One region of the Brevibacillus sp. HB2.2 genome, then DNA from elsewhere that is predicted to be linked to it. Evidence: riboswitches for the same ligand, from Rfam matches in the RefSeq annotation. Region 1 holds a riboswitch; each other region holds the start of a gene.
What was found. Region 1 has a riboswitch for cobalamin ahead of HP401_RS07650 (ABC transporter substrate-binding protein). Riboswitches for the same ligand answer to the same signal wherever they lie in the genome.

Region 1 (4,802 bases):
AGCTTTCGTAATGACTTGATGCTTTACGTTTGGGATTATTTCAAGTCTTGCCTTTGGCAATTTCATTGTCAGCATTTGCGCATAATGATGAATACGTTTATCTTGTCCGCCATAGGCAAGTAAAATCGGAAGCTGGATGTTGCCCAGGCGCTCTGTACATTGATAGCGGTGTCCGGCAGTATAAAGGTATTTTAAGCTGGTGGGATCTGTTTTGGAGGCGTGCGCCGTCCATTTTTCCCGCATTTCTGGGCTATTGACATGTGAGGAGGCAATGGAACGGGCAAGAAGAGGGACTCCGTGAAGCATCGACAACGCTCGTGCCATCCAAAATCGTCCATGCAAATACAGGTCATTCACTTCGGAAAAACCGCTCACGAGTATACCTCCTCGCGCATGATCAGGATAACGAAGGCAATATTCAAGGGCGATAGAAGCACCTTGGGAGTACCCCAAAATAAAGGGACGCTCAATGCCGAGAGACGGGATCAGCTTATGGAGTCGTTCTGCCAATTCCCCAATAGAATAGGGCTTCTCCATGGGCGAACTGTCACCATGTCCGGGCAAATCAGGGACAATGAGTTGATAAGTATCTGCGAGTGTTTGCTGATAAACAAAATTGATAGAGCCGATGCATGGCGCATGGATACACAATAACGGCTGGCCTTTCCCCGATATGTGAAAAGCAAACTGCTTGCCATCCTGATGGACGAGTATTTGTTCCATTTTCGTTTTCACCCCACCCTTAGGTTGTCCGATCCGAAGTAGATTTTGCAATTGAACTCTTCTTTTTTTGATGGGGAAGTGGTATTCTCGCAATAGAATAATTGGTGAAAGCAGGGTGAAGAAGTTGTTTCAAGAGCGCATTTCGAAGCTCCACACGTTTTTGACAGAGCAAGAGCTGAACGCGGTGTTGATTACCTCTCCCAAGCACGTCTACTATTTGACCGGATTTTTTACTGACCCGCATGAACGTTTTATGGGTCTTGTTATTCCTGCTGAAGGAAAGCCTTCCTTAATTGTACCTGCTCTTGATCGTGAGGCAGCAGCAGAGGCTTCGTTCGTTCAAGATATCCATACACATACGGATATCCAAAACCCGTATGAAATCCTCAAGCAAGTGTTGCCAGCGAACTTGGCGAAGCTCGGCATTGAAAAAAGTCATATGACTGTCGAGCGCTATGAAGCACTTGGACAAGTTGTTCTGGCGTCGAGCTATGTGGACGTGGAAGAGCCACTGCGTGAAATGCGTTTGATCAAATCTCCGGATGAAGTGGATCGTCTGAAGCATGCTGTTCAGTTGGTCGAAGATTCCTTGCGGGAGACCCTGAAAAAAGTCAAGACAGGCATGACCGAGACAGAAATCGTAGCTGAGCTGGAATTCCAGATGAAGCGCTTGGGCGCAGAAGGTCCATCCTTTACGTCCATGGTATTGGCAGGGGAGAAGTCCGCTTTGCCACATGGGAAGCCAGGAACGCGCCAGGTGCAAGAAGGCGACTTGCTTTTGTTTGATATCGGGGTAGCTGCGAACGGATATGTATCCGATATTACTCGTACCTTTGCTGTTGGCGAGATCAGTGCCCAGCTACAAGAAATTTACGAGACAGTTTTGGCTGCCAACGAAGCGGCAATTGCTGAGATTCGTCCGGGTGTGAGCTTTGCGCATTTGGATAAAACCGCTCGCGATGTTATCACCGCAAAAGGCTACGGAGAATACTTCATGCACCGCCTTGGGCATGGACTAGGGATGGATGTACATGAATATCCGTCTGTTCACAGCCAGAACCAAGAAGTGCTTCGTCCAGGAATGGTCTTTACCATCGAGCCGGGCATCTATTTGCCAGGAGTAGGCGGCGTGCGAATTGAAGACGATGTCTTGGTTACGGAAACAGGCGTTGAAATACTCACGCAGTTCCCGAAAAAACTAACTTCTATCAACCAATGAAGAAGTTGGAAAAATTGAATACGTATCGAATGGTGCTGGATGGCATATGCCGTCAGCTTAAAAGGGAAGTCCGGTGAAAAACCGGCGCGGTCCCGCCACTGTAACGAGGAGCGCCTAGCGAATAGCCACTGTTTTTTGCGAGACAAAAAATGGGAAGGTAGCTGGGTGTGTTGATCCGTAAGCCAGGAGACCTGCCATGCGATCATTTACAATCGACCCACGAGGATGGGGCAGATGTGGAAACAGTCTATGAAAGGGCGCCTTTGCGCCTGTTATGGCTATATCTACGTTTGTCATGCACCTCCCGATTGAAATGGGGGTGCTTTTTTTGTGGAAGCAATTGGTTTACTACAACATTTATAAAAGAAAAAGGGGATTACAGATGTTTCATACAATCAGAACACATACAGTAATGAAAGGACTAGCTTTCGGTATCATGACAGCTGCCATGCTTTTGGTTTCGGCATGTGGCTCCACTACGGTAACACAAGCCCCAGCCAAAACAGAACAAACCGCTGCTCCAGCAGCAGAGAGCAAGCCTGTAACACTCACCAATAATGGCATCGAAATGACCTATCCAAAAGCACCTGAGCGTGCCGTGACATTGAACCAACACGTAACCGAAATCATGCTGGCATTGGGCCTGGCTGATAAAATGGTCGGAACCGCTTACCTAGACGATAAAATCCTTCCAGAGTTAAAACTAGAATACGACAAGGTTCCGGTACTGTCTGACAAGTATCCAACCAAAGAAGTGCTGCTGGCAGCGAACCCAGACTTCGTGTACGCCGGATGGAAAAGCGGATTCGGCGAAAAGGGCGTAGGATCGATGCAGGATTTGGAAAAGGTCGGCATCAAATCGTACCTGCAAGAATCGTCTAGCAAGCCTGGTCCAACGATCGACGATGTGTTCGCGGATATTACGAACATCGGACGCATTTTCCGTGTGGAGGACAAAGCCAATGATTTGATCCATAAAATGAAGAGTGAAATGGATCAAACGATTAGCAAAATCGGCAAGGTGGACGAGCCACTTAAAGTGTTCGTGTACGACAACGGGGAAGATAAGCCATTCACAGCAGCCAACAATTACATGACGTCCTTAATCAAGACGGCTGGCGGCAAGAACATTTTTGACGATATTCAAAAGGGGTGGGCAGAGGTCAGTTGGGAACAAGTAGTGAGTCGCAATCCGGACGTGATTATTGTCGTAGACTACGGGGACAGAACTGTTGAGCAAAAACGCAATTTCCTTTTGACCAAAAAAGAACTGGCAGATATTCCAGCGATTAAAAATCAACGACTGGTTGTATTGCCATTGTCTGCGGCTTCTGAAGGCGTTCGAGCACCGATTGCTCTGAAAATTTTGGCGGAAGGACTCTACCCGGATAAATTCAAATAGAGTACGCCCCTTTTAAGGGAGGGAATAGCACTGCAACAGATCAAGTTACCTTCTATCATCATTACGTTATTGGTTGGACTCTTCCTCTCGATTACGTTCGCAGTTACGCTGGGATCGGTGGAGATTAAACCGACTACGGTATGGAAAATCGCCTTATCAAAAATTCCGATGTTGACCCAATGGATTGAGGTGGACTGGTCCAAAGGGGAGCAAACAATTATTTGGGATATTCGCTTTCCGCGTGTACTCTTGGGGGCGATCGTCGGCGCAGGTCTGTCTGTCGTGGGAGTAGCGATCCAATCGTTAGTTCGCAACTCCCTGGCGGACCCGTATGTGTTAGGCGTATCTTCAGGTGCTTCCGTTGGAGCTACTTCGGTAATTATTTTCGGAGCATTCAGCATGTACGGGCAGTATGCGTTAACCTTTGGCGCTTTTACAGGCTCCCTCGTGTCTATTATTCTCATTTTTACGCTATCCCGTATTGGAGGACAAAACTCGACGGTACGCCTGCTCATGGCTGGAATTGCGATATCTGCGATCTTGTCGGCCATTACCAGTCTCCTTGTGTTTTCAGCGCCGAATGAGCATGGAATTGGGACGGTGCTGTTTTGGTTAAGTGGCAGTCTGGCTGGCGGCAAATGGGAGTACCTGACGATCCCTACATTGATTGTCGTCATCTGTCTCATCGTCTTAATGGCCCAATACCGCTCGCTCAATGCGATGCTGATGGGCGAGGAGTCAGCGGGGACACTGGGGGTTAATACGGTACAATTCCGCAAGCTTCTCCTGGTGATCACGGCACTACTCACGGGGGTGATCGTGTCCATCGCGGGATCAATTGGTTTTGTCGGATTAATGATGCCCCATATTGTCCGTGTGATGGTCGGATCAGATCACAGACGTGTCCTGCCTGTCAGCGCTTTGTTTGGCGCGATATTTCTCATCTGGGTTGATGTAGTCGCCAGGCTCGCATTTGCACCGGAAGAGCTGCCGATCGGTATTTTGACAGCGCTGTGTGGTGGACCATTCTTTATCTGGTTGATGTTGCGGAGTTCTTATTCCTTTGGAGGTAGCGGACGATGAATTTGCAGGTTGAGAATATATCGGTCGAACTGGAGAAAAAGGGAATCTTGCGCAACGTCAGTCTGGAGGTGCGCTCCGGAGAGTTTGTGGGACTGATCGGGCCGAATGGCAGTGGGAAGTCCACATTGCTAAAAAGCATTTATCGGGTACTGAAGCCGCGTTCGGGATGGATCTCACTGGATGGCGACAACGTATACAAGTTAACCTCGCGTCAAAACGCTCAGCGAATGGCGGCAGTACGGCAGGAGTCCTCTGTTGAATTTGATTTTTCGGTAACCGAAATCGTGAATATGGGGCGTGCTCCGCATAAACGACTATTTCAGTCTGATAACGCAGAAGACCATCAAATTTGTGAAGAAGCACTACAGCGTGTAG
Region 2 (4,802 bases), on a different contig from region 1:
TTAGTACGATCATGCTTTTGTCTCCTTACACTTGCGATTGCAAAATAATTTGCGGCAAATGATGAACAGGATGCTCCATGACAATCGGTCTGGTTCCGTATACAGCCTCTATTCTGTCACTTTGCAAAATGTCTTTTGGTGTGCCGACGCTTATCTGCTTTCCTTTATGCAGCATCAAAATGCGATCGCAGTAGAGGGAGGCCAGATTCAGATCGTGCAGCACAGCAATGACCGTCACCTGTGTCGTCTTTTGCCATTTTCGCACGATGTCCATAAGCTGAATCTGGTACCCGATATCGAGGTAAGTCGTGGGTTCATCGAGCAACAGCACCTGAGGTCTCTGAATCAATGCCTTCCCCAAAGCTACGCGCTGCTTTTCCCCACCACTCAACTGATCCAGTGTGCGTTCTTCCAAATGTTCAAGGCCGAGCATTTGTACGATTTCATCAATAAGCGATGCGACATCCTGCTTCTCTTCCCCCAGCCAATTTTGGTAAGGAAAGCGCCCCATCTCCAACACCTCTCGGACTCGAAAGCCCACTGGCGGCAGCCCCTCTTGCTCCAATACAGCCAATATTTTTGCAAGCTCTTTGCGTGGATAGGAATGAAGCTTTTTCTCCTGAAGCAAAATATCTCCTGCATCTGCCTTGATGACCCCTGAAATCATTTTCAGCAAGGTGGATTTACCGCTTCCATTTGGTCCGATAATGCCAAAAAATTCTCCCTTGTCCACGCAAAAATCGATTCCGTGCAAAACTGGCGTATCCTGATACGATTTTTGCAAGCTGTGCACATTGATCATTGCATACGTTACCTCTTCCTAAAGCGTTTATTTTGCTTTAATAAATACGCGAAAAACGGTGCACCCAGAAATGCTGTCACGACACCGAGCGGGATTTCCGTTGGACTTAGCAGCATTCTGGCGAGAGTATCGGCCCACAGCACATAGATACCACCGCAGATCGCAGCCATCGGCAGTAAAATTCGATAGTCAGGACCGACAAGCATACGGACGAGGTGCGGTACCACCAGGCCAACGAACCCGATAATTCCCGCGATAGAAACCGCCGCTGCCGTCAGGAGCGTCGAGACGACCAGAACCACCAGCTTCGTTCGATCTACATGGACGCCGAGATGCGCAGCCTGCCGCTCGCCTAACGCAAATAGGTTCAAGGAACGCGCATAGCTTACCAGCACTATTCCGCCTATGACCAAGTACGGAATCAAGACATACGTAAAGGCCCAGCCCCGAAATGACAGGCTGCCCATCAGCCAGAACACGATCTCATTCACCGTCTGATCCGATAGCGACACCATAAAGGAAACGAGTGAGCCGAGAAAAGCCTGCACAACAACACCAGACAAAATCAGGGTCTCCGTTTGTAGCTTTCCTTGGGTGTTCGCGAGTCCGAGTACGATCCATAAACTGAGCAGTCCTGTAAGAAAAGCGACAACAGGCGTGCTCCATGCACCCAAAAAGCTGATTTGCAAGCCAAACAGGATCAAAAAGGCTGCTCCGACAGCAGAACCGGATGCCACGCCCATCGTAAATGGATCTGCGAGCGGATTGCGCAAAACTCCCTGGAAGCCCGCCCCCGCAAGAGACAAGCAGGCGCCAATCAAAACAGCCAATACAACGCGTGGAAAACGAACCTTCATGACAATTTGCTCAGATGACTCCGGCCACGTTACGGTGATCCACTCAGACAAGCCCGGGATTTGATGGAGCAGGATGAGCCATACTTGCGAAATGGGGAGGTGTGCCGCCCCCATCGAGATACTGATGACTATTGAAGCCAGAAGGACGAGACAGCTGGCTCCTCCCCATATGAACAATCGATTCTTCATTTTATTTCACCAAGTCAGGGTAAATCGCCTTCGCTACTTTAATCAAGCCTTGTGTAATACGCGGACCAGGACGGGACAAAATATTTTGGTCCATGCCAAAGATTTGTTTTTCACGAATCGCCTTCATTTTATCCCAGCCATTACGCTTGGCGATCATATCCTCCAGCTTGACGCCAGTCTTTTCATCGGTAATTCCACTCGCATACAAAATGACGTCTGGATCGTTTTGCAAAATCTTTTCTTCACTGATCGGATTCCAGCCCTGTGTATCAGAAGCAATGTTCGTCGCTCCAGCCAGTGTGATGAGCTCGTCCATGAATTCACCTTTTCCGACTGTCCAGCCTGGGGAAAACTCAAGGTATACCTTTTTCTTCTCTTCTGGTTTTACATGTTTCACTGCTTCTTGAACGTACGCGATATCCTTCTTCATTTGCGCGACAACTTTTTCGGCTTGTTCTTGTTTGTTAGTGATAACTCCCATCGCCAACACATTGTTTAGGATGTCATCCATCTTTGTCGGATGGGTAATGTAGACGGGCATCCCGAGAGATTTGAGCTTGTCAGCCACTGGCTTCTCCATCGAAATCCCACCGACGACCATATCTGGCGTTTGAGCGAGAATCGCTTCTTCATTCGGTTTGACGACGCCACCAATTTTCGGTTTTGTCTTCGCCGCTTCTGGATAATCATCATAGTCTGAGACAGCTACGATCCGATCTTCCAAGCCTAATGCGAACAAAATCTCTGTCTCGGCAGGTGATGTGGAGACGATTCGCTCAGGAGCTTTTGCAAAGGTTACTTCTTTTCCTGTCGCATCCTTGACTGTCAACGGATACGTTGTTTGTTTTGCAGACTGCTCGGCTGTATTCTCTTGCGGTGCTGTCTGCGGTGCACTGGTTTGTCCACCAGGTGCTGGCTGGCTGTTATCGTTACCCGCACAACCTGCGAGGCTCGCCGCAACAAGTAGTGGGATCATGAATCGCAATGAACGTTTCATATGTAAAACTTCCTTTCTGCGTGTCTGATTGACTGTACCTTCCAATAAAAAAAGCGACCCTTGCTTCCATTCGGAATTCAAAGGGTCGGCACCTCAGGGCAAACAGACAGGATGGTCTGCTTCCTGAAATAGGCCGATCCTTTCCGCGAAGGCAACAGGCACAAAAACAAACAGGCAGGTCTCCTGGCTTACGGCTGAGGAACGAGCCGATTTACAGTGGCGGGACCGCGTCGGATTTTCACCGACTTCCCTTTTCACCCGATCTTTTTGAGAAAAGACGAGGCACCTATTTGCTGTTACGTTTGAAATTGTCACAGTCCATGACTCATCCTACATCATAGCATTCCTTGGATGAAAAAAGAATGACAAACACGTTAGCCATTACTTTCTTGCCTGCTAAAAATGAAAACGCCTGAACAAAAAGTTCAGGCAAATGGAATGCTTTTGGCAAAGCTTTTACCCTCGTTTGTGCAAATAATCCAGAATGCCCATGGCGCACACCTGTAAATCGAGCTTGAGTACTCCGAAAACTTCGTGGTCATCATTGATGCCTTGTAACTGTAGATGCTCCGAGACTCGTTCCAATAACTTACGAGACAGATCAGCATAGGTTTGTCCAGCAGCAAGTGTTGATTCTCCTTCCGCCACAAACACTGGGAGCCACTCACGTATTTGACGGTACACATCGTCTACCTGTTCAGACATCCCAAAATGACCAAAGTAAATACGATTCAGCTTGCGCGCTTCAAATCGACGTAGAGACGCTAACATGGCATCCGGGTCAAACTGATTCGGAGAAGTAGATGGCAGCACGAGGTGTACACCATCCTTTTTAAGCTGCGGATAAAGTACACCTGCCGTATCACCTGTGAACATGCCGCGGCTAACGGGATCGTAGATGCTGAAGTGATGATTGGCATGCCCTGGCGAATCCAGAAACTCCAACACGCAATTCGCTCCGATCTTTAGTGTATCCCCGTCTCCACGAATCAAAATCCGCTCTTCGGGAACAGCCTCAATCGGATCAAACAATCGATCAAAATCATCATGATACACCGCTCTCGCCCCTGCGATCAGTCGGCTTGGATTAACGAGGTGACGTGCACCTTTCGGATGGACGACGATCTTTGCGTTTGGGCAATCCTTTAGAAAAAGTCCCACTCCTCCCGCATGATCCAAATGAATATGCGTCACAATGATGTATTTTACTTGTTCCGGGGTAAAACCGAGCTTGGCGAGGCCGGTCTTGATGTATGGGACGGAGGGGCTTGGCCCTGTTTCAACCAAAGTCAGTTCTTCTTCAGCGATGACATAAGTCCCCGTGCGTTCCGCCCAGCCCATATCGAAACCGTCTATTAAATGGATGCGCTCCCCTAAGTAAATTGGCTGTGATGATTGCATGTAAATGCTCCTCCTTTTCAAAGGTGATTTTGTTGCGAGAATATTTACACTTTATCATCAATTTGGGACGTACTGGTAATATCAACACAAATTCTTCATATTTTCATCGTAATATGAGGGTAGTAAAAACAATTCTTTTACCTGGAGGGGTGCAAAATGGGTCAGCTTTTCTCTGAGTTACGACCTGAGCATGAGAAGTTTATCAAGAAGCAGCGAATGTTCTTCGTTGCCTCTGCTCCTATGGACACAGATGGTCACGTGAATCTTTCACCGAAAGGGTACGATTCCTTTCGCATCCTATCGCCTACCGAGGTGGCCTATTTGGACCTGACCGGAAGCGGAAACGAAACCAGTGCTCATCTACAGGAAAATGGCAGGATTACTCTCATGTTTTGTGCATTTGAAGGCCCCCCTCTCATCATGCGCTTATTCGGCAAAGGAACGGTTATTCTCCCAGATTCGCCTCGGTGGGATGAGCTTGTAAAAGACTTCCCGCTTCTGCCCGGTGCTCGTCAAATCATTACCGTAAACGTACAGGAAGTAAAGACTTCTTGCG
Region 3 (4,802 bases), on a different contig from region 1:
GGCGACCAACGTGAGCTGGGTGAGTGATAAGAAACCATCCGAAACGTTTACTTGTACAGCCAAATTCCGTTATCGTCAGCCAGATCAGGGAGTAACCGTTCACCTGCTGGAGGATGGCAACGTAGAAGTTGTATTTGATCAACCGCAAAAAGCAGTGACACCTGGTCAGGCTGTCGTCTTCTACGATGGGGAAGTGTGCTTGGGTGGAGGTACGATTGACAAGGTACGCTTAGTCGATAAAGAGAACTAAGATAGACGGGGGAAGCACTCGGTGGATGCTACGAAAAAATCAAAAGTGATTATCGTTTCATTTTTGGCGGGAGCAGTTCTCTTGGCGATCATCTCTTATTTCGGGATGGCCTCCATGGGTAAAGAGCATATGGCGACGATCCAAAACGTCATCAAGGAGAACGGCGGGGTTGTAAACGCGGGTGGAGTGACAGCAGTACCGATGGATGAAAGTCCTTTTACCAACAGCGGAAAAGGCAATACCATCTACCGTATCTACTTTACGAAAGATGGGCAAACGTTGACGGCTTGGTATCGTGCTGATAACGAATCCTCCATCAAGAAAGAGCCGGAAGCGTGGATTCTGCCGTAATAACGAGGATAAACCTGACTGGGAGAGTGAAGGCATCACATGACCCAATATGCTGGATTGCGTGAACTGGCTGAACTGATTCGAAGACTCGAGCCAGAGTTAGCGGGTGCACAATTAAGTATTCTTGCTCATGAAAATAAAGAGGAAATCGCAACATTGCTAGTGGAAGGACTCGGGACAAAAATTCCTGTCCAACACAGCTCTGGCGAATATGCGAATCATTTGGCGATTTTGCGTGTAGGAGCGAACAAGTACACCTTTGCGCAAGATTGGAGAGAAGTGTACATCAGTGAAATCAATTACTGCGCGTGTCGCATACCTCCAGGGGCCCACGGATTGTTGGTTCGCCATATCGATTATCCAGGCGTGATTTATGATGTCTCACGAAAACTGGCCGAGTATCAAATCAATGTTTCCAAGTTGAATGTATCCCGCGAGCAAAAAGGGAAGAATGCCCTGCTTATCTCTGTGACTGATGAAGAGATTACACCAACGATTGTATCTGCCATCGAAGAGCTGCCCCAAATCACCAAAGTGTTATCTCTACAGTAAGCGAATCATGAAAAACAAAAACTGCCCGTTGTTAGTAGCGGGCAGTTTTTTTCGTGGCGAATCTGAGTCCTTGACTAATGAAGACTGGCAAAACGGACGAGTGATTTTCGTTGGCAAATTCCTTAAAGGAAGCCTTGATTTGGCCCTTCCCCATGGAGGACAATCGTTCGATCATCGCCAGCGATTTTTCTTTGACCAAGAATCGCCCATCGTTTTCCAACTCCCCGATGGTGAGGAGTGCATGGACGTTGAGGTCATCTGTCAGCAGGCTCGGCAATTGACTCTCCTTCGCAAGCAGCACGCTCTCATTCCAGTGGATAGAGGGACTACCGGCAATATACCGCTGGAACGCGTGTGGTCTGGACAGAAGCACATGCAAGACAAATAAGCCGCCTAGCGAATGTCCCAAAATCGCTTGCTGGGTCCGATCGATGGGGAAGTCGTTTTCGATGCTAGGCTTGAGCTCCTCCTCTAAAAAGGTGAGGAACTGCTCGGCTCCCCCCATTTGTGGCCACTCGGCTCCTTTTGGGCTGTCAGGAAGCTCTGAGGCGGGAACTTCATACGTGTAATCATAGAAACGGGCAGGATGGTATGGAGCGTCTGTTGGATAGCCAATCCCGACGACGATAGCAGGATACACCCCAGTTCGTTCAGGGCCACGTGATTGTATCCGTATCGCTTCGGTCACGGTTGCAAAAACAGAGTTTCCATCTAGCAAATATATGACGGGAAAGCCTGATTCCGGAGGGGGATCGGCAGGTATACTTACGAAAATGTGATAGTCACGCTCTTGATAAGTCATGATTCTACGGTAGGAACGAGGTATGACGACAGGTTGATAGTCGGTGCTTTTCATGAGGGCGACTCTCCAATCTCTCCAAGGCTAACCAACACGCACAAAATCTATTATATGAACGAGAACCAGAGATTGGCAATAGCCGAAAAAGGAGAATAGTTAGTTTTCGAAAAGAGCCCATACTGAGCTTGACTCCTACGATATATTGAGGTAAAGTAAGTTTTACCAACTACATATTGATGCGGTAAGGTGTTTACCAGCCAGATTTGGTAGACTTAATAGGGAAGTCGGTGAGAATCCGACGCGGTCCCGCCACTGTAATGAGAGAGTTCCATTTGCGAAAGAAGGCCACTGATCATGAAGGATCGGGAAGGTGAAAATGGAGCGATGATCCAAAAGCCAGGAGACCTGCCTAACCGCTTGCACTGTTTACCCTACGGGAGATAGGGAAGTGTTCGAGCGCTCAATTCGCATTGGCGAATTGCTAGATGGAAGTCATCACGCGCATTCGGCATGTAAACGTCGGATGCGCTTTTACTTTGGCTAAATAACATACATACAGAGTAAAAATAGCAAGGATAGGATGAGGGACATGCTAATCGCTTATGATTCAAAAACAGGAAACGTCCGACGATTCGTCAACAAAATTAATTTGCCACATGTGGAAATTGATCAAGATATGGTGCTGGACGAGCCATTCATTTTGATCACATACACGACGGGATTCGGACAAGTGCCGGAGAAGGTGGCGACGTTCCTGAAGCGAAATCATGTCCATCTGCGCGGGGTATCTGCCAGCGGCAACCGCAACTGGGGAACCAGTTTTGCCAAAAGCGCGGATACGATCGCGAGCCAATATGGCGTTCCGGTGATTTCTAAATTCGAACTGTCCGGTACCGGCCGTGACGTGGAACAATTTACGAGTGGGGTGGCAGCAATTGCGGCATATTGAATTGAACAACGAACTGATGCAGCGTGGCAACGACGGATTTTATCAACTGGAAAAGGATCGGGAAGCGGTTGCGGTCTTCATGGAAGAAGTGCAGTCCAACACGATGACCTTTGGCAGTGTGAAAGAACGCATGGACTATTTGATCGAGAATGATTTTTATGAAAACGTCTATGAAACATACACGGTTGAGCAGGTCGATGAAGTTTTCCGTTTGGCCTATGACGCCGATTTTCAATTTGCTTCGTATATGGCTATCTCCAAATTTTATAAAGATTACGCTTTGAAAACGAACGATAAATCGATGTACTTGGAGCAGTATCCAGACCGGGTGGCCGTTGTGGCACTGTCACTTGGACAAGGTGACTTTGAGCTCGCCAAGCGTTTAACGGTCTCCATGATGGATCAACGCTTGCAACCAGCGACACCAACCTTCCTGAACGCAGGCAAAAGCCGCCGGGGAGAAATGGTTTCCTGCTTCTTGCTCGAAATGGATGATTCACTGAATTCCATCAACTTTATTTTGGGAACTTGTATGCAGTTATCCAAAATTGGCGGCGGTGTAGCCGTGAACCTGTCCAAGCTTCGCGGACGAGGAGAGCCGATTAAAGGCGTCGAGGGCGCAGCAAAAGGTGTTATGCCGGTTCTCAAGCTGTTGGAAGATGCGTTTTCCTACGCGGATCAAATGGGGCAACGCAAAGGCTCAGGTGCAGCGTACTACAACATCTTCGGCTGGGATATTAACGAGTTTCTCGATTGCAAAAAAATCAATGCGGATGAAAAAGCCCGCATCAAAACGTTGTCCATCGGCCTGATCGTACCAAACGTATTCTACAAGCTGGCTGAGGAAAACAAGCCATTGACTGTGTTTGCTCCGTACTCCGTGTACAAAGAATACGGCGTGCATCTGGATGATATGGACCTCGATGAGATGTACGAGGAGCTCTTGGCTAACGATCGCATCAAGAAAAAGACCGTGATGAGCGCACGCGAGATGTTGACCAAAATCGCGATGATCCAAATGGAATCGGGCTATCCGTACATCATGAACAAAACGAATGCGAACAACAACCATGCGCTGAAAGATCTCGGTTCGGTAAAAATGTCCAACCTGTGCACGGAAATCTTCCAGCTACAGGAGACTTCGACGATTACCAATTACGGCGAGATGGATATCATCCGTCGCGATATTAGCTGCAATCTGGCATCGCTCAATATTGTCAATGTGATGGAACGCAAAATGATCCGCGAATCTGTCCACGAAGGAATCGAAGCCATTACAGCCGTGAGTGACATGACGCGTGTAGAAAACGCTCCAGGCGTTCAAAAGGCAAATCGTGAGCTGCACTCTGTAGGTCTCGGTGCGATGAATCTGAACGGTTATCTCGCAAAGAACAGAATCGCTTACGAAAGTGAAGAAGCGAAAGATTTCGCCCGTACGTTCTTCATGATGATGAACTTCTACTCCTTGGAAAAAAGTATGGAAATTGCAAGGGAAACAGGCATGACCTTCTTGGGCTTTGAACAATCGGAATATGCAAAAGGCACTTATTTTAACAAGTACGTGACGAACGATTACAGCCCGCGGACGGAAAAAGCAAAGCTTCTCTTTGAAGGAATGCACATTCCGACACCAGCAGATTGGGCGGAGCTACAGCAAAAGGTGCAAAAGCATGGCGTTTATCATGCGTACCGTTTGGCGATTGCACCGACACAGAGCATTTCCTACATTCAGAACGCGACTTCTAGCGTGATGCCAATCGTCGAGCATATCGAAACGAGAACGTATGCCAACTCTACGACGTATTACCCGATGCCATACTTGTCGCAGGAAAACTATTTTTACTACAAATCGGCGTATGTGATCGACCAATTCAAAGTGATTGATCTGATTGCCGAAATTC
Region 4 (4,802 bases), on a different contig from region 1:
CCAGGCTCAAATGATGAATCGGAGCTTCAGCCAGCTCTCTTAACCCGAATGCATCCAGCACCTTTTCTACCTTTGCTCGGATTACGTCCACAGGCAGCTTCTGATTGCATAAACCGTAGGATATATCTTCCCCCACTGTGCTTGCGATCAACTGATGCTCGGGATCTTGAAAGACCAAGCCTACCTTTTGCGTCATCTCTTGCAATGCGGCCCGTTTGTAGACAAGCGGTTTCCCCTTCCACAGCACCTGTCCCTGCTGTGGCTCGATGATCCCGTTTCCATGCAAGAACAGGGTCGACTTCCCACAGCCATTCCGTCCCAAAAGAACACATTTTTTCCCCTCTGGAATCCATAAGGACAGCCCTGACAGGACTGGTCCCCGCCCTCCTGGATACGTGTACTGCAAATCGATGAACTCCAACAACCGTGATGTCATAACCGCCAACCTCCTGTCCACCACTCAAGCAGCACCAGCAGGATACAGCCTGCGATTGATTCCCACTCATAGCGGCGCGAGCGGGCATGGGAATGAAACGAGAGCACCTGCATGCTCTCCCCGAAACCTCTTGCCGCCATTCCTTTGTGCAGGGCTTCGTATTTGCGCATCGCTCTGACAAACAATTGCGCAACGAGAACCCCTGCATCCCGAAGTGTCGCCCGGAAGCCGCGATGACCTCCGCGCGAACGTTGGGCAATCCAGATCTGGTGAGAAATCGTTACCAACACAAAAATAAATCGATACATGATCATTAATAAATCAGTCACAAGAACAGGCATATGAAGCCGGCGAAGCACCTGCAAGATTTCGGCAAACGGCACGGTAAACAAAAGGAAAGCAAAGCAGGATAAGCTCGCCATGGTCCGCCAAAATAAGATCCAAACTTTACTGAAGGAGGACACCGGCACATAGAGCACATACGAACCCAAATCCCATGCTGCCGCGACCTGGACCTGTACTCCTCCTGCTCTCGCCCCTTCAATCAATAGTGCAGGGAGCCCCGCCGCGAAAAACGAGAGTGACACGATCATAAAGGCACAGTAGATACGGACAGGAATACGGGCATACACCACTACCCATACCGTCATCCAAACCACGACCGCCATCTGCATCCATACATGTCCCACCAGGACGAGCAGTAGCATTGCACTCGCCAGCAATAGCTTATGAGCTGGCGGCAGATGTTTTAGCCTGTTTTGATAAGAGAGAGAATCAAGCTGCAACCCGTTCATTTTTTGCGTTTATCCAACCGACCTTTGTACAAGCCCACGGCGTAGCCAACCACTCCCGCTCCCAACGCCGCCTGCACCGCAAACAATAGACTCTCCGTCTCTCCCCCTGGCGGTTCTATTAGCGGTTGAAACCATGGTTCGTAGTTCGGAGCTATTTCCTTGATCGCTTCTTCTGCCACGCCGTCTGCGCCGCCAAATTCCGAATCCTGCACCAGCAACAGCGGGACAGTAGCCAGTACGATTACCCCCAAGAGTAAAAGCCAGTTCCATCCTTTTTTCACAGCGATTCCTCCCGTTTGAGCAAACGAAGCTGTGTAAGCTCTTTTGCGTTATAAGATAACAACCAGTTCCAAACAAGAACGGTCAACAGACCTTCACTGATGGCGAGCGGTACTTGCGTGAACGCAAATATTCCTGCGAATTTGGCAAACGAAGCCAACACTCCGCCAGATTCAGCTGGAAATGCGAGTGCCAGTTGAAGCGAAGTCACCACATAGGTAGCGAGATCAGCCAAAGCCGCCGCCGCAAAAACCGCCAGCCGCTGACTTCCGGCCACTTTCATAATCAACCGATAGATTCCGTATGCCACCATCGGTCCTACCACTGCCATGGATACAGCATTTGCCCCTAGCGTAGTCAAACCTCCATGCGCCAAAAGCAAGGCTTGAAACAAGAGCACCATACTCCCTAACACAGACATCGCAAAAGGCCCAAACATAATGGCGCCAAGGCCCGTTCCAGTCGGGTGAGAGCTGCTGCCTGTAACCGAAGGGATTTTCAATGCAGATAAAACAAAGGCAAATGCTCCTGCAACGCCAATAAGGAGCTTCATCTCGGGATGTTCTTTTACAATCTTGTTAATCGAGCGAATCCCAAGAATAAAGAATGGCAAGAACACAGCCCACCAAAATAAGGCCCAGGATAATGGCAAATACCCTTCCATGATGTGCATTGCATGTCCTGTCTCAGGTTCATTGAGCAAAAAATACAAGACAAAGCCCGCGATCATCAAACAAGTAGATACGAGACGAGATCGATTCATGTTTATCCTCCTTCACTGACTTTCATTCTTTCCTCCAAACAAAAAAATCCCATCCATCAGTGGACGAGATGTGCACACAAAACAACAGACTGACTAGACAGCCTCATTGCCTCGTATTCACCGCTCCTTTCCGCGAAGGTTCTGTGGGTGTGGCTACTAGGTAGGTCTCCTGGCTTCCAGATCCATGCGCTCCTTGTCCTTCCCCATACGAAGATGAGTGGTTTCCTTTTCAAAGAGAGCTCCCTGGTTACAGTGGCGGGACCGCTCGGGACTTTCACCCGATTCCCTGTTACCCTTTATGCGTCACATAAAGGCACCTAACGCCGACTATATGCAATTGACTGACAATTCATGTTTGTCCCACATCATTATACCGGATCACTACATAAATCGGAAGAATATAAGCAAAAACGCATAAGTCGATGACCCGCTACAAAGGAGCCATCGACCTATGCATACTTATTCTTTCTATTCTTTTGCGTCTACGCCAATTACTTCGCTAATATGTTTAAAACCATCGCGTTGCATGAGCTTGAGCAGTTTTTTGTTGATTTGTTTGGCGATACCTGGGCCCTGATAAATCATCCCCGTATACACCTGAACAAGACTGGCTCCTGCCCGGATTTTCGCGTAGGCATCTTCGCCGTTATAAATACCGCCGACACCGATGATTGGTACCTTGTCCCCTACTTCTTGATAAATCTCCTTCACCCAAGCAGTGGAACGCTCTGTAAGAGGTCTACCGCTCAGTCCGCCCGCTTCCTCGGCAAATCGATGTCCGGAAACGGCCTCACGTGACAGTGTCGTATTGGTAGCAATAATTCCGGAAATGCCTTCTTCTACAGCAGCGTGAACAACATCGCGCATGTGCTCATCTGACATGTCTGGCGCTACTTTTAGCAAGATCGGCTTTTTCTTGATGGAACGCCCTTCCATTTCGGTTGCCTTTTCTTTTACTGCACGCACCAAATGACGCAAGCTCTCCGTTTCCTGCAAGTCACGAAGATTCGGGGTATTCGGAGAGCTGATGTTAATGACGAAATAGTGACCGTATGCATAGAGCATGTCCATACATTTGCTATAGTCAATGGCCGCCTCTTCATTCGGCGTTACTTTGTTTTTCCCAATGTTAATCCCAATCGGAACATCTGAGTATGCGTAATCGACTAAGTGCTGGGAAGCCAAATACGCACCGTGATTGTTGAAGCCCATCCGGTTAATGACAGCTTGATGTTCCGGCAATCGGAACAATCGAGGCTTCGGATTGCCTGGCTGCCCCTGTGGCGTCAATGTCCCGATTTCCACAAACCCAAAACCAAGAGCACCCAACGCATGATAAACTTCTGCATTTTTATCAAAACCGGCTGCAAGTCCGACTGGATTCGGAAAAGTCATTCCCCACAGCTTATTCTCCAACCGCTGGTCTTTTACCTGATAGATCATCTTCAGGATGCTTTTGCCTGGAGCAGAATCCTCCACCAGCCTTAAGGCACCAATTGTCTTTTCATGAATCTCTTCCGCATCTTGCTGGAACAGATATTTTCTTATGAGCTGATACATCGGCTGCACTCCTTACTCCGTTTCTACCTTTTTACCTCATAGTAGAATACCATACTTTTTCGGGAGGATGTAACCTTTATACGTGATACATATTTCCAATCAAGCAGGCAAATCCTAACAGCACCACCACACACAGGGGGATAAGTCTTTCATGAAGGTGAACGACTAAAGGGGTTCGTTCGTGAAATGTTGAGTACAGTTACGCCTGCTTTCGTACAAAAAAGCTCCGAAGAACAGGTAGCCGAGCAAATTCGCGGGACGTTTCTAAAAGGAGTCAAGACAGGGGTTGATCTATATAGCTTGGAGGAGAGTTTAAATAAAAAAACTGCTTGCCGTAAGCTCGGACAAGCAGTTTCTTCATTGCTTTTTACCGTTGAAGCTAGTTTTTCACCAGCAAAACTTCTTCGATAGAAGCATACGGCAGGTTATGCGCATCAGCGACAGCCTTGTAAGCTACTTTTCCGTCGATGACGTTTACGCCTTTTGCCAATGCTTTGTTGTCGCGAATCGCTTGTGCGTAGCCTTTGTTCGCCAATTGTACCGCGTAAGGAACAGTTACGTTGGTCAGGGCCAATGTAGATGTACGAGCGACTGCACCAGGCATGTTCGCTACCGCGTAGTGAATCACACCATGCTTCTCATAGGTTGGCTTGTCATGAGTCGTGATGCGGTCAACGGTTTCGATCGATCCGCCTTGGTCAATCGCAACGTCTACGATCACTGAACCAGGTGACATCTCTTTTACCATGTCTTCTGTTACCAGACGCGGAGCGCGAGCACCTGGAATGAGTACAGCGCCTACCAGCAAATCTGCTTTTTTCACAGCGTTTGCGATGTTGAAGGAATTGGACATCAGCGTCTGAACGCGACCTTGGAACAGGTCATCCAGTTGGCGCAGACGGTCTGCGTTTACATCGATAATGGTTACATTTGCACCCAGTCCAAGCGCCATTTTCGCTGCGTTTGTTCC

Region 2: it holds a riboswitch for cobalamin, as region 1 does, so the genes downstream of both, HP401_RS15025 (ABC transporter substrate-binding protein) here and HP401_RS07650 (ABC transporter substrate-binding protein) in region 1, are expected to answer to the same signal.
Region 3: it holds a riboswitch for cobalamin, as region 1 does, so the genes downstream of both, nrdI (class Ib ribonucleoside-diphosphate reductase assembly flavoprotein NrdI) here and HP401_RS07650 (ABC transporter substrate-binding protein) in region 1, are expected to answer to the same signal.
Region 4: it holds a riboswitch for cobalamin, as region 1 does, so the genes downstream of both, HP401_RS24495 (energy-coupling factor ABC transporter permease) here and HP401_RS07650 (ABC transporter substrate-binding protein) in region 1, are expected to answer to the same signal.

What each region holds. Positions count from the first base shown of each region.
Region 1 covers NZ_JABSUV010000008.1:70,959-75,760, reverse strand. The annotation lists gene HP401_RS07660 (alpha/beta fold hydrolase) at 1-723, opposite strand, end outside; gene HP401_RS07655 (M24 family metallopeptidase) at 848-1,942, shown strand; cobalamin riboswitch at 1,956-2,155, shown strand; gene HP401_RS07650 (ABC transporter substrate-binding protein) at 2,325-3,344, shown strand; gene HP401_RS07645 (FecCD family ABC transporter permease) at 3,369-4,427, shown strand; gene HP401_RS07640 (heme ABC transporter ATP-binding protein) at 4,424-4,802, shown strand, end outside.
Region 2 covers NZ_JABSUV010000018.1:116,069-120,870, reverse strand. The annotation lists gene cobU (bifunctional adenosylcobinamide kinase/adenosylcobinamide-phosphate guanylyltransferase) at 1-13, opposite strand, end outside; gene HP401_RS15035 (ABC transporter ATP-binding protein) at 26-802, opposite strand; gene HP401_RS15030 (FecCD family ABC transporter permease) at 811-1,848, opposite strand; gene HP401_RS15025 (ABC transporter substrate-binding protein) at 1,850-2,845, opposite strand; cobalamin riboswitch at 3,002-3,150, opposite strand; gene HP401_RS15020 (MBL fold metallo-hydrolase) at 3,302-4,246, opposite strand; gene HP401_RS15015 (pyridoxamine 5'-phosphate oxidase family protein) at 4,403-4,802, shown strand, end outside.
Region 3 covers NZ_JABSUV010000025.1:6,203-11,004, forward strand. The annotation lists gene mnmA (tRNA 2-thiouridine(34) synthase MnmA) at 1-250, shown strand, start outside; gene HP401_RS30240 (hypothetical protein) at 272-601, shown strand; gene HP401_RS30245 (ACT domain-containing protein) at 641-1,153, shown strand; gene HP401_RS30250 (alpha/beta hydrolase) at 1,185-2,009, opposite strand; cobalamin riboswitch at 2,180-2,379, shown strand; gene nrdI (class Ib ribonucleoside-diphosphate reductase assembly flavoprotein NrdI) at 2,542-2,901, shown strand; gene nrdE (class 1b ribonucleoside-diphosphate reductase subunit alpha) at 2,888-4,802, shown strand, end outside.
Region 4 covers NZ_JABSUV010000043.1:13,786-18,587, forward strand. The annotation lists gene HP401_RS24480 (energy-coupling factor ABC transporter ATP-binding protein) at 1-436, opposite strand, end outside; gene cbiQ (cobalt ECF transporter T component CbiQ) at 433-1,230, opposite strand; gene HP401_RS24490 (energy-coupling factor ABC transporter substrate-binding protein) at 1,227-1,511, opposite strand; gene HP401_RS24495 (energy-coupling factor ABC transporter permease) at 1,508-2,272, opposite strand; cobalamin riboswitch at 2,415-2,608, opposite strand; gene HP401_RS24500 (quinone-dependent dihydroorotate dehydrogenase) at 2,741-3,832, opposite strand; gene ald (alanine dehydrogenase) at 4,212-4,802, opposite strand, start outside.